DNA from 4 places in the Paenibacillus sp. J5 genome. Region 3 is predicted to be linked to each of the others. Evidence: predicted binding sites of a transcription regulator. Region 3 holds the regulator's gene; each other region holds the start of a gene.
The links. Region 3 encodes Rex, which represses fermentation and respiration genes when NADH is low (regulators of the CRP and FNR family bind a similar motif). Its sites were predicted from a motif close to TTGTGAAATATTTCACAA; they were not measured.
Positions count from the first base shown of each region.

Region 1 (3,214 bases), on a different contig from region 3:
ACCGTTCCTGTGCTGGAGGAGCACGGACGGGAGATTACGACCCGATTCTACAAATCGATGTTTGCCAGTTATCCAGAGCTGCTGAACCTGTTCAATCACGCCAATCAAAAGCAGGGCAAGCAGCAGGCAGCATTGGCCAATGCGGTCTATGCGGCAGCGAAGCATATTGACCAATTAGGCATGATCCTGCCCGTGGTGAAGCAGATTGCACATAAGCACCGCAGTCTTGGCGTTCGTAAGGAGCATTATCCGATTGTGGGCGAGCAATTGCTGAAGGCGATCAAGGATGTGCTGGGGGATGCGGCAACGGATGAGATCATAGGCGCATGGGCAGAGGCTTATGGTGTAATCGCCCAGGTCTTCATCGATGTGGAGGAGGAAATGTACAAGGAGGCGGAGCAGCAGCAGGGGGGATGGGCTGACTTCCGGCCGTTTGTCGTGCAGCGCAAGGTTGTGGAGACGTCGCAGATTACTTCCTTCTACCTGGTTCCTCAGGATGGTGGTCCCTTGTCCACTTATCTTCCAGGACAATATGTTAGCATCAAGTATGAAAGCGCAGAAGAGGAATACTCCCATATTCGTCAATACTCGCTCTCGGATAGTCCGGGCAAGTCCTACTATCGCATTACAGTCAAGCGGGAGGATGCGCGCGGCAGCCAACCGGCAGGCAAGGTCTCCAATGTGCTGCACCAGCGCATTCAGGTGGGGGATGTGCTGCCGCTGTCTGCTCCGGCAGGCGATTTCTGTCTTGACCTGGAGGATACAAGACCGATTGTGTTGATTAGCGGCGGCGTGGGGCTGACACCGCTGGTCAGCATGCTGAATGCGTTGGTAGAGGCCGGCTCGAAGCGCCGCATCGTATTCATTCATGCCGCTGTCAGCCTGCAGCGGCATGCGCTGAAGGACCATGTGGATGGCCTGGTCGACGTTCATCCGAATCTGTCCGCATACTATTTCTACCGTGAGACAGCAGGCGGCGAGCTGGAAGCAAGACATGCCGTAGCTGATTCAGCCCTCGATGCAGCCTGGCTGGAGCAAGCTGTTCCTGAGCGTGATGCCGTCTATTATTTCTGCGGCTCTACGCCGTTCATGCGTGCAGTCAAGCAGGAGCTGGTGGCAAACGGAGTAGCCGATACGGATATGCACTATGAATTTTTCGGGCCAGCCGGCACACTCTGAGCATGCTTCTGCTCTACTGCATCAGCGGATGAGCGAAGCAGCCGGTTAACGGTCTCGCGGCGCAGGCCAATCAACTGACCAATCTCCTCCTGGGTGAGCAGATCGGTCAGTTGTCCGCTGGGCAGAGACAGATATTGCTCGAACCAGCCTTGCAGCTTCGCAAGCCGCTGGGCAGGCTCGGGATGGGTGAGCTGGTCAATTCGCTGCTGCATCATCCGCAGCTTGTTCTGCAGCTTGAGTGCGATGTCCACGCTCTTGCCTGGCTCATCGAGCAGGGACTGGTACCATGCAGCGGCGGGGAGGAGTGTTACCTCGCAGGTTGTAAGGGCAACAGCCGTTCCATGGTAGGGCTGCTGGGTAATTAAGGAATGATGCGGGATGACTTCGCCGGGTGTGATCAGGTTCATTAGCATTTGATGGCCATTCTCATGGAGTCTTACAATTTTGAGCATCCCGCTCTCGAGCTGGTAGAGCGGCCCGATGTCTCCTTGGCGAAACAATACCTCGCCTTTGTGCAACAGCATCGCGCTTTCTCTCCTTCCTTCGGGGGCATGATCCTATCCGGCTCGCCGCAGGCGGCCGGGTTTCAACTGAAATATAGCCCATACGACGCGGAATGTAAAGACTGAAAACGCGTGATTTGCATTTCAGGAGAGCCACTGTGCTCGGGGGAGGTTTACGGTTGAAGTAAGTCAGCTAGCCAAATGAGAATGAAAGTATGAATGCTCCATAGAGTAGATGTCTGATAACCAGATAACTTTGTGGATTGTGAGATTTATCATAACGATTGCGCCGATAACCAGCTAAACTATGAAGTAAGCAAGAAACGGAGGCGATTCACATGAAAGAAGATCAAGCCCTACGAAACGATACGATAGCAAGACGCGCTGCCAGCTCCGCTAAGGAAAGGCTCGTGCTGATCGGCAACGGTATGGCTGGAATGAATGCCATCGAGCAACTGCTCAAGCTGGCGCCTTCACGATATGAAATTACGGTATTCGGCAATGAGCCGCATCCAAATTATAACCGCATCATGCTCTCCTATGTGCTGGAGGGCAGCAAGACGATGGAAGAGATTATCCTGCATCCGCTGGCCTGGTATGAGGAGAACGGAATTACACTCCATACCGGCACAGCTATTACGCACATCGATACGAATGGGCATCTCGTGTACACAGAGGATGGGATGGCTCATTCCTACGACAAGTTGATCATTGCCACCGGCTCCAATCCGATTATTCTGCCGATCCCCGGTGCAGATAAGGAAGGGGTCATCGGATTTCGTGACATCGCTGATTGTCAAGCAATGCTGCAAGCTTCGGCGGTGTATCGCAAGGCGGCTGTTATCGGAGGCGGACTGCTCGGTCTGGAAGCAGCCAAGGGCTTGGTACAACTGGGCATGGAGACAACGGTGGTGCATCTGATGCCGCATCTCATGGAACGTCAGCTTGATCCACAAGCCTCGATCATGCTGAAGGCGGAGCTGGAGCGCCAGGGGATACGTTTCCTGCTGGAGAAGCAGACGAATGAGCTGGTGGGCGATGCAAGGGTACAAGCGCTGCGCTTTGCCGATGGAACGGAGCTGGAGGCGGATCTGGTCATAATGGCAGCGGGCATTCGCCCTAACATCAAGGTCGCGGAGAATAGCGGAATTCATACCGGACGCGGCATTGTCGTCGATGATTATATGCAGACCTCGGCGCCGGATGTCTATGCCGTTGGCGAATGTACCGAGCACCGGGGCGTCTGCTATGGCCTCGTAGCCCCGCTGTTCGAGCAAGGACAGGTGCTTGCCAAACGGCTGGGCGGCGTCGATACGGCCCCATATGAAGGCTCCTTCACCTCGACCAAGCTGAAAATATCCGGCGTCGATGTGTTCTCGGCGGGCATCTTCCAGGATAGTCCCGAGCTGACTGTGCTGCGCAAGCAGGATGATTGGAAGGGGACGTACAAGAAGCTGCTGCTTCGCGATAAAACGATCGTTGGCGGCGTGCTGTTCGGAGACGTGAGCGATTCGGCGGTCATGAACCAATGG
Region 1 covers NZ_JBUEDD010000002.1:258,393-261,606, reverse strand. Annotated here, with positions in the region: gene hmpA (NO-inducible flavohemoprotein) at 1-1,179, shown strand, start outside; gene ACY1JZ_RS03705 (Crp/Fnr family transcriptional regulator) at 1,146-1,703, opposite strand; gene nirB (nitrite reductase large subunit NirB) at 2,021-3,214, shown strand, end outside.
Region 1: nirB (nitrite reductase large subunit NirB) is a predicted target of Rex. The motif match lies at 1,946-1,963, and genes of this name have one in related genera.

Region 2 (3,214 bases), on a different contig from region 3:
GTCGGTACCGAGAAGAAGAGCCGTGTCATTAGTGACCGCGAGAAGCGGATTGTCGCTTATCATGAAGCGGGCCACACAATTATCGGCTACTTCCTGGAGCATGCCGATGCGGTACACAAGGTAACGATCATCCCGCGCGGACGCGCAGGCGGATATGTCATTATGTTACCTAAGGAAGATCGGATGCTGGTTACCAAGCAAGAGCTTCTGGACAAAGTCACCGGCTTGCTCGGCGGCCGCGTTGCAGAGGAGCTGTTCATCGGTGAGATTGGTACGGGCGCTTACAGCGACTTCAAGCAAGCGACCGGTATCGTCCGCTCGATGATTATGGAGTATGGGATGAGCGACAAGCTCGGACCGATGCAGTTCGGCAACTCGCAAGGCCAGGTATTCCTGGGTCGTGATCTGGGTCATGAGCAGAACTATTCTGACGCTATTGCCTATGAGATCGATCAGGAGATGCAGTCGATTATTAACGACTGCTACACTCGTGCCAAGGAACTGCTGAACGAGAAGAGCAAGGAAGTTCATCTGATTGCTCAGACGCTGCTGGCTGAGGAGACACTGGAATTCGAACAGATCAAGCGTCTGATCGATACAGGCTCTCTGGCTGGAAGCACGGAGGGGGAGACTCCGCAGGAGTCCCATGCCGAGCCGATCGTGGATGAGGTGGGCGACGTTACTGTGCGCATCCAGACACGCAAGGATGAAGAGGCGCCTGCTAATGGAGACATCCCGGAATCGAAGCCAGGCGACGATGACGGAGAGAATAATAAAGCTTAATTGGTTACGATGCTGCCCTTCACTGGAGGGCAGCTTTTTTTTGATTGTAAGGAATGATTATTTGCGGTTCACCTTACAAGGTCTTCCGTAGTTTCGCGAAATCAAGCCTTGCCCCGTTAAGGACGGCATCAGCCATTCTACATCGGTATCAAGCTGCGCTTGTGAAATTTATTACACGCATTCAGCTATAAGGCAACGTAGCGGAACGATTAAGCAAGCTAGGGGCAACATATTCGGTAGTGGCGGGCTTTGAAGCTTGTTGACAGGGTAGTCTGCGTTGTGTAAATTAAAGTGTAACTTCATCAAATAGTCAAGCTTTGGCTACACTAGGGAGAGCGCCTTGGCGCAGCCTGATGACATACAAGGAGAGGGTTTGCCGTGGAAGCATTGGCATTGGAACGCAAGGAGCAGCAGAATCGCGAGCTGCGCGAACGTCTGCTGGAATTGAAGAAGGAACGCAACGCCATTATACTGGCTCATTATTATCAGCGCGATGAAATTCAGGAGGTTGCCGATTTTCGCGGGGACTCCTTCCTGCTCGCCCAGAAGGCTGCCGAGACGGATGCGGATACGATCGTATTTTGCGGCGTTCATTTTATGGGAGAGAGCGCCAAGATTTTGGCTCCGAACAAGACTGTGATTATCCCGGACGAGCGAGCCGGTTGCCCGATGGCAGATATGGTGAATGTAGATGGACTGCGCAAGCTGAAGGCACAGCATCCGAATGCGACCGTTGTGACGTATATTAACTCGTCCGCGGAGATTAAGGCGGAGACGGACATTTGCTGTACGTCTGCAAATGCAGTCAAGGTGGTCAACTCGGTCGAGGGCGACGAGGTGATCTGGGTGCCGGACAAGAATCTGGGCCATTACGTCCAGCAGAAGACCGACAAGAAGATGATTATCTGGGAAGGCTACTGCAACACGCATGATATGTTGACCGTCAAGGATGTTGTCGAGATGAAAGCCAAGTACCCGAACGCGGAATTTGTTGTCCACCCCGAGTGTCGTCCTGAAGTTGTGGAGATGGGCGATTTTGTCGGCAGCACGACTGCTATTATTAAATATTGCAAGGAATCCCCGAACAAGGAATTTATCGTTGGCACAGAGGACGGTACCGGCTACCAGCTTCGCAAGGACAGCCCGGACAAGACCTTCCATTTTGCAACCAAGTACCTGGTATGTCCCAATATGAAGGTCAATAATCTGAAGAAGCTCGTGAAATGTCTGGAGACGATGCAGCCTCAGATTTATGTTCCGCCTCATGTTGCCAACCAAGCAAGGCTATCCCTGGAGCGCATGCTGCAAGTGAAGTAGCATGCGCTACTTCCTTGTAGGAGGAAAGCGAATGATTCCCAGATATTTAGTAGACGTTGCGCTGGATGAGCTGCCGGTAGTCGAGAAGGATGTCATCGTCATCGGTGCTGGAATCGCAGGCTTGTTCACTGCCATTCAAGCTAGTGAAAATAATAACGTACTTATGATTACCAAAAAATCGGTCATGGACAGCAATACCCGGTATGCACAGGGGGGAATTGCGGCGGTCATCTCCGAGGACGATTCTCCTGCTTACCACCGTCAGGATACGCTGATTGCCGGAGCAGGATTATGCAGCCATGATGCAGTAAGCGTGCTGGTGCACGAGGGGCCGCAGGGCATCGAGGATCTGATCCAGATGGGAACGCAGTTCGACCTGGAGGACGGAGAATACGCCTTGACCAAGGAGGGCGCGCATAGCCAACGCCGCATTCTGCATGCGAACGGGGATGCGACAGGGTACGAGATTGTGCGTGCGCTATCAGAGAAGGCGAAGACGCATCCGAATATAGAGGTATGGGACGATCACTTCGTCATCGATCTCATCACGACCGATGGAGAGTGCTGTGGTGCGCTGGTACAGAAGCCGGATGGACAGAAGCTGTTCGTTCGCGGCAAGGCAACTGTGCTCTGCTCCGGTGGAGCCGGACAACTGTACCGTTATACAACCAATCCAGATGTCGCAACAGGTGACGGTATCGCGATGGCTTATCGCGCAGGCGCCTACATACAGGATGTGGAATTCATCCAATTCCATCCAACTTCATTATGCTATCCGGGTGCTCCACGCTTCCTGATCTCGGAGGCTGTGCGTGGCGAGGGCGCTGTGCTTCGCAATATCAAAGGCGAGCGCTTCATGGAGAAATACCATGAGCAGCTCGAGCTTGCGCCACGCGATGTCGTCGCGCGAGCCATCGTCAGCGAGATCGAAGCGACACGTTCGACCTTCGTCTATCTGGACGTCACCCATGAATCGGCGGAGATGGTCAAGCACCGTTTCCCGACGATCTATGAATTTTGCCTAACGTATGGGCTCGATCTCACGACGGATTGGATTCCGGTGGCTCCGGCGGCGCATTATATGATGGGAGGCGTCAAGACCGATCTGCATGGA
Region 2 covers NZ_JBUEDD010000019.1:15,964-19,177, reverse strand. Annotated here, with positions in the region: gene ftsH (ATP-dependent zinc metalloprotease FtsH) at 1-783, shown strand, start outside; gene nadA (quinolinate synthase NadA) at 1,162-2,100, shown strand; gene nadB (L-aspartate oxidase) at 2,132-3,214, shown strand, end outside.
Region 2: nadA (quinolinate synthase NadA) is a predicted target of Rex. The motif match lies at 943-960, and genes of this name have one in related genera.

Region 3 (3,214 bases):
CAGATGTCCTGTTGGGTGGAACGGTAATATAGATTAAACAGCAGGAACAGTAGCAGCAGAGCGGATACGATAGCCAGCACCCAGCGACCAGGCGTCATCAGCCTGGATTTGGAGCGTGCACGCATTATCGACGCTCCAGCGCCTCGAAGCGAGCCTGTGCTTCATGCAGGATGCGTTCCTCATCCAGATGCACACAATGCCCGTTCTCCACCACCTGGCGCCCGTCCACCCATACATCCACCACGTCGCGGCCCGAAGCAGCATAGACCAGATGGGAGATATAGTCTGTACGAGGGAAGAAATGTGGCTGATCTATATTCAGCGCTATAAAGTCCGCCTTCATGCCAGCGCGCAAGCGGCCGAGCTCCTGCTCCTGCCAGAGCGTCTGCGCCCCGTATACGGTTCCCAACTGCAACGCCGTGAGCGCAGGCACCGCTGTAGGATCGCCGCTCGTACCTTTATGAATAAGCGCAGCCAGCCTGATCTCATCGAACAGGTCGAGGTTGTTGTTGCTAGCAGCGCTATCAGTGCCCAGTGATACAGTCACGCCAGCCTTCAGCAGCTCGGGCACCCGCGCCACACCGCTTGCCAGCTTGAGATTGCTGGCCGGGTTGTGCGATACGCCAACCTTATGGGCTGCCAGTACTTCGATTTCCTCATCTGTCAGATGAACGCCATGGGCAATGAACGAAGGACGGGAGAATACGCCCAGCTTCTGCAGGTGCTCAACAGGGCGGCAGCCATAATCTCGCACATTTTGCTCGACCTCGGCCAGCGTCTCCGACATATGCGTATGCATCGGCAGGTCGAGATCATGCGCCGCCTGTACGAATTGCTCGATGAAGGCCGGAGGGCATGTATACGGCGCATGCGGCGACATCATCGTGCGAATCCGCCCGTCAGCGCGGCCATTCCAGCTCTTGGCGAACTCCACTGCCTCCGCCAGCTTGGCGCGCTGCTCCTCCTCGGAGCATAGTCCGATCGCGCCGCGTGTCAACCAGCCGCGCATCCCTGATTGCTCGACCACCTGCGCCACGATGTCCATCCGGTCATACATATCGACAAAGGTCGTCGTACCGCTCTTGAGCATCTCCAGCACAGCCAGCGATGTACCTACGCGCGTATCTTCATCGACGTATTTGCCTTCCATCGGCCACATATAATCCTGCAGCCATGACTGCAGCGTCTTGTCATCCGAATAGCCCCGCAGCAGCGACATCGCCGCATGTCCATGCGTATTAATCAAGCCGGGCATGTACAGCTTGCCAGCTCCCTTGACCACACGCGCGCCTTCGGTCAGCGCTAACTCCGGGGCCGCCTCGCCAATATACACAATCCTGTCGTCCTCGATAACCATATGCCCGCTCACTACAGGCTGATCCTCATTCATCGTGACAAATATACCGTTCTCAATCCACAGGCGGCTCATAATGATGACTCTCCTTCATTCTCCAGATAATAGGCCAGACTCAGCAGCTCGCGCGTAAAATCGGCATGATGGATGCGGACGCTCTCCGGCACCTTCAGAATAATCGGGGCAAAGTTCAGTATCCCCTCGACGCCTGCTTCAACCAACTGGTCTGCCACATTTTGCGCTTCGGCCGCAGGTACCGTAATAATGCCGATCCGAATGTTGTTGCTTGCAATCGTCTCCTTCAATAGCTCCATCGGCTGAACCGTCAAGCTATTAATACGTGTACCGACCTTGGCGGGAACGGCATCAAAGACGGCTGTAATCTTCATATTGTCCTTAATATACATATTATAATTGCATAGCGCATGTCCCAGATTACCCGCTCCAACCAATGCCACGTGAAGCGTCTGGTTCAGCTTGAGAATCTGCCGAATCTTCTCAATCAGATAATTGACATCATAACCGATGCCCTTGCGGCCAAATTCACCGAAGTAAGCCAGATCCTTGCGGATCTGCGCGGGGTTCAGATCCAGCCTCTGTCCCAGATCCTGAGAAGAGACGGTCTGCACCTCGCGCTTGTTCAACTCATTCAAAAATTGAAGATAAATGGGAAGACGGCGAACGACCGCTTCAGATATTTTGGGCTGCTTCACCCTTCTTCCTCCTTTGCTTCATCGGCAAGCCATTGTCTCATTCGAGGAACGATCTTGTCCACATGCATATGCTCAATCTTGGGGCCAGGGAGAGAATACAAGAAATATTTTCCATAGTACGTCTCCAACACCCGCGTATCATACAAGAGCACCACCCCGCGATCGCGACTGCTCCGCACAAGTCGTCCGAAGCCTTGCTTGAAGCGAATGACCGCTTGCGGAATGGACAGCTTCATGAATGGATTCTGCTTCTGCTGCACCAGCAGCTCCGACTTGGCCTCGACGAGCGGATGATTGGGCGGCTGAAAGGGCAGACGCACGATGGCCAGCGCCGTCAGCGCATCACCGGGAATATCTACTCCCTCCCAGAAGCTGCTTGTGCCGAGCAGCACGGATGCCTGATTCTGCTGAAAGCGCCGTGTCAGCTTGCTGCGATTGCCGCTGTCAATGCCTTGCCCCAGCACTTGAATGCCTGAGGAGGACAGCTCCTCCTTGAGCGGATCATACACCAGACGCAGCATCTTGTAGGAGGTGAACAGCACGAGCATCTTCCCCCCGGTCTCGCGCGCTGCTGCGGCCAGAGATTCGGTCAGGCGGGCGATGAACTGCGGATCGCCGGCAGGGCCCTTGACACTCGGGAAATCGCGCGGAATAATGACCAATGCCTGATCGCGGTAATTGAACGGCGACGGCAACTGGACGGTCTTCAGCTTGCCCTCCTTCTCATGCCAGCTTAGACCAAGCTGCTCGCTCGCATACTGAAACGACTTCTGAATCGATAGGGTGGCAGAGGTGAGCGTGATGCTTTTTTTCGTATCAAAAAAATGCTTCTTCAGTTGCCCGCTTACATCTGCCGGCACGGCGAACAACTGCACGGATTTGGCCCGGTATTGGGGCGAAGCCTCAATCCAGTGGACGATGTTGCTATCCTCCATCTTCACGAAGATGCGCAGATCATCCTTCAGCCGGTTCACGTCCTTCACTATGCCATTCAGATCCGTGACGAGCGCCTGCACAGCATGCTCCTCAATGCGATCCTTAATGTCCGACAGCAGCTTGTCCAGCGTCTTCGTCATGCGGCTAAGCTGGGTGTGCAGATTGTTCTCCAGCATCGTAATTTCGTCCCAGGCAGGCGGCAGCTCCTCTG
Region 3 covers NZ_JBUEDD010000012.1:106,393-109,606, reverse strand. Annotated here, with positions in the region: gene ACY1JZ_RS20935 (cell wall elongation regulator TseB-like domain-containing protein) at 1-125, opposite strand, end outside; gene ACY1JZ_RS20930 (amidohydrolase) at 125-1,429, opposite strand; gene ACY1JZ_RS20925 (redox-sensing transcriptional repressor Rex) at 1,426-2,067, opposite strand; gene dinG (ATP-dependent DNA helicase DinG) at 2,064-3,214, opposite strand, start outside.

Region 4 (3,214 bases), on a different contig from region 3:
CTCGCCTCATATGGTATGGTTGTCATCAAGCCGGTGAGAGGGGCAGGAGGGCATGGGGTGATTAAGGTGAGCCGCACGGCGGGCGGCTATAGCTATACCTACTATGCGAACAAGAGAAGCTTCTCTACATTTGACGGTCTGGTCTCTGCTCTGTCCGGGCTGAAGAAAGGCAGAAGCTATTTGATTCAGCGAGGCATTCATCTAGCAACGATTAGCGGCAGGCCAATCGATTACCGTGTGAAGCATGTCAAGGCGGGAGAACATTGGGGCATCCGTTCCATGGTGGGACGATTAGCCAGGCATGGCCTGTTCGTTACCAACCTGTGCCGGGGTGGTTCACAGATGACGGCAGCCCAAGGCATTCGGCGCTCGCTGTCTGGGGGCATGGTGGTGCGCAAGAAGCAGGAGATGAGGGAGCTGACGCGAATCTCGACGCAGGTGCTGGAGAGTCGGTTTCCTGGCATCGGACAGCTCGGGTTTGATTATGGGCTCGACAAGAACGGGAAGATCTGGATTTTTGAAGTGAACACAAGGCCTCAATAATCGCTGAAAGCATAACTCTATAGATTAACGAATATGCATTTCTTTTTTTTATCACAGAACACATCTGGAAGGTTGTGTATAATTTTATCCACATTATCCTACTTTGTATTTCCTTGGTTTCTGAAGCGTGTCCACAAAGTATGCACATGATTTCCACATGATGATGTGGATAACGGAACGATTGTTCTTATATTAGGGGCATGTTAAGATGAGGAGGAAGAAATAGGGAAGGATGGTGTTTGGGATGGAGATCCTTTCAGATGAGCTGCTTGTAGACAGTTACAACTTGGCGCTTCAGTTAAATTTGGACCCCGAGTTTATTGGACTGCTCTTCGCAGAGATCAGAAAAAGAGAGATTGAGCCAACGAATCATCGACTAGGCGCATGACTGTCTGCTTCATTCACCCATTGACTCCCACTCATTGACCTGGAATTGTACTTCTAGCCCGCAATTTCTGCAATGGCAGCTATGCTCGCAGCAAGCTTCGTTGCAGGAAGAGGACAAGTGTCCGGTATTCTCACTTCGCGGCTGGTAGGGGGCATAGGGATCAGACTGATCCTGCACTCTGCCGTCGTCAATCAAGCTGGCCTCACAGACGGGACATACAGCGTTAAGCACACGAATACCATTACACACCGGACATAACACGGGTGGCACCCTCCTTTGGCTGTCAGATCAGCTCTGACGTAATATTGGCCAAGGGTAGGGTGCCCTGCTTTTGTTGCGGCCATGCGCATACATTGTGTGAACATTGTACGAGTGTGCCTGAGCAACGCATAAGCAGCTAACAGGCCGAGGCGTGATGCGATCTGTCAGCGTTAACGTTCACTGCATCTCAACACCATACCATATTTTACTTTTTTATTATGTGAAAAATATCACATACATATATATGAAACTGGTGTAGCATAGAGGTATCAAGAAGATCCAATACACGACTTCATCAGGCGCCCCAAGCATACGTTAAAAGAAGCTGCACTGCAGCATAATCAGACGGAATGAGGCTACCTGCATTGTCAAAGGAGGAGTAATCATGGCTGTTAAAGAGAGCAATCTGAATGCCCAACCTGCACAGGATGAGGTGAACCAGTTAGTCGCGCGAGCGAGAAAGGCGCAAGAGGCGTATCTCAAGCTCGATCAGGAACAGGTCAACCGAATTGTACAGGCAATGGCGCTGGCGGGACTGGATCGGCATATGTACTTGGCAAAGATGGCAGTAGAGGAAACAGGACGGGGTGTCTACGAGGACAAGATTACGAAAAACATCTTTGCGACGGAATATATATACCACCACATCAAGGGCAGCAAAACCGTCGGCGTAATTGAGGAAAATCCGTATGAAAGCTATCAACTGGTAGCGGAGCCGGTCGGCATCATCGCAGGGGTAACACCGGTTACGAATCCGACATCTACGACAATGTTCAAGACGCTGATCGCGACCAAAACCCGCAACCCGATCATCTTCGCCTTCCATCCATCCGCACAGAAGAGCAGTGCTGCTGCTGCACGGACGCTGCTGGAAGCCGCGGTTGCTAATGGCGCTCCTGCCCATTGCGTGCAGTGGATCGAGACGCCTTCGCTGGAGGCAACGCAACTGCTCATGAATCACCCGGATGTGGCGCTCGTGCTGGCCACAGGCGGAGCATCCATGGTGAAGTCGGCGTACAGCACAGGCAAGCCGGCGCTAGGCGTTGGCCCAGGCAACGTCCCTTGCTTCATCGAGCAATCGGCCAATCTGGGGCAGGCGGTAACGGATCTGATCTTGTCCAAAACGTTCGATAACGGCATGATCTGTGCATCCGAGCAGTCGGTTATCATCGAGGAACCGATCTATGATCAGGTGAAGAAGCTGATGAAGGAGAATGGCTGCTACTTCCTGAACAAGGCCGAGACTGAGCAAGTCTCCAAGCTGGTCATTAACAAGGAGAAATGCGCCGTCAATGCCGTCATTGTCGGACAGAGTGCCGTTAGCATCGCCGCTATGGCAGGTCTGCAAGTACCGGACAACACGAAAATCCTCGTTGCAGAGCTGCAGGGTGTCGGCGAAGCCTATCCATTGTCCGCAGAAAAGCTCAGTCCTGTACTGGCATGCTATAAGGTGAAGACAGCAGAGCAAGGAATCGAGCGCGCGGCGGAGGTTGTTGCCTTCGGAGGGCTGGGTCACTCCTCGGTCATCCATTCCAACAATCAGGACGTGATCGACAGCTTCGCCAAGCGGCTGCAGACCGGACGCGTTATCGTCAATGCTCCTTCCACTCATGGCGCGATCGGTGATCTGTATAATACGAACCTGCCGTCGCTGACGCTCGGCTGCGGCTCGTATGGACATAACTCGACGACCTCGAACGTATCGGCAGTCAACCTGCTCAACATCAAGCGTGTTGCCTTCAGAACCGTCAATATGCAATGGTTCAAGGTACCGCCTAAAGTATACTTCGAGAAGGATTCGACGCAATATCTGGAGAAGATGCCGGACATCTCGCGCGTGATGGTCGTCACCGACGAAACGATGGTGAAGCTGGGCTACGTCGAGAAGCTGGAATACTACTTGCGCAAGCGGACGAAGCCTGTATACATCGAGGTGTTCTCGGATGTAGAGCCCGACCCATCGGTTGACACTGTAGAGCGGGGACGGGCGATGATGGAGGCCTTCCAGCCAGACTGTATCAT
Region 4 covers NZ_JBUEDD010000004.1:407,300-410,513, forward strand. Annotated here, with positions in the region: gene ACY1JZ_RS09385 (YheC/YheD family protein) at 1-543, shown strand, start outside; gene sda (sporulation histidine kinase inhibitor Sda) at 788-931, shown strand; gene adhE (bifunctional acetaldehyde-CoA/alcohol dehydrogenase) at 1,578-3,214, shown strand, end outside.
Region 4: adhE (bifunctional acetaldehyde-CoA/alcohol dehydrogenase) is a predicted target of Rex. The motif match lies at 1,411-1,428, and genes of this name have one in related genera.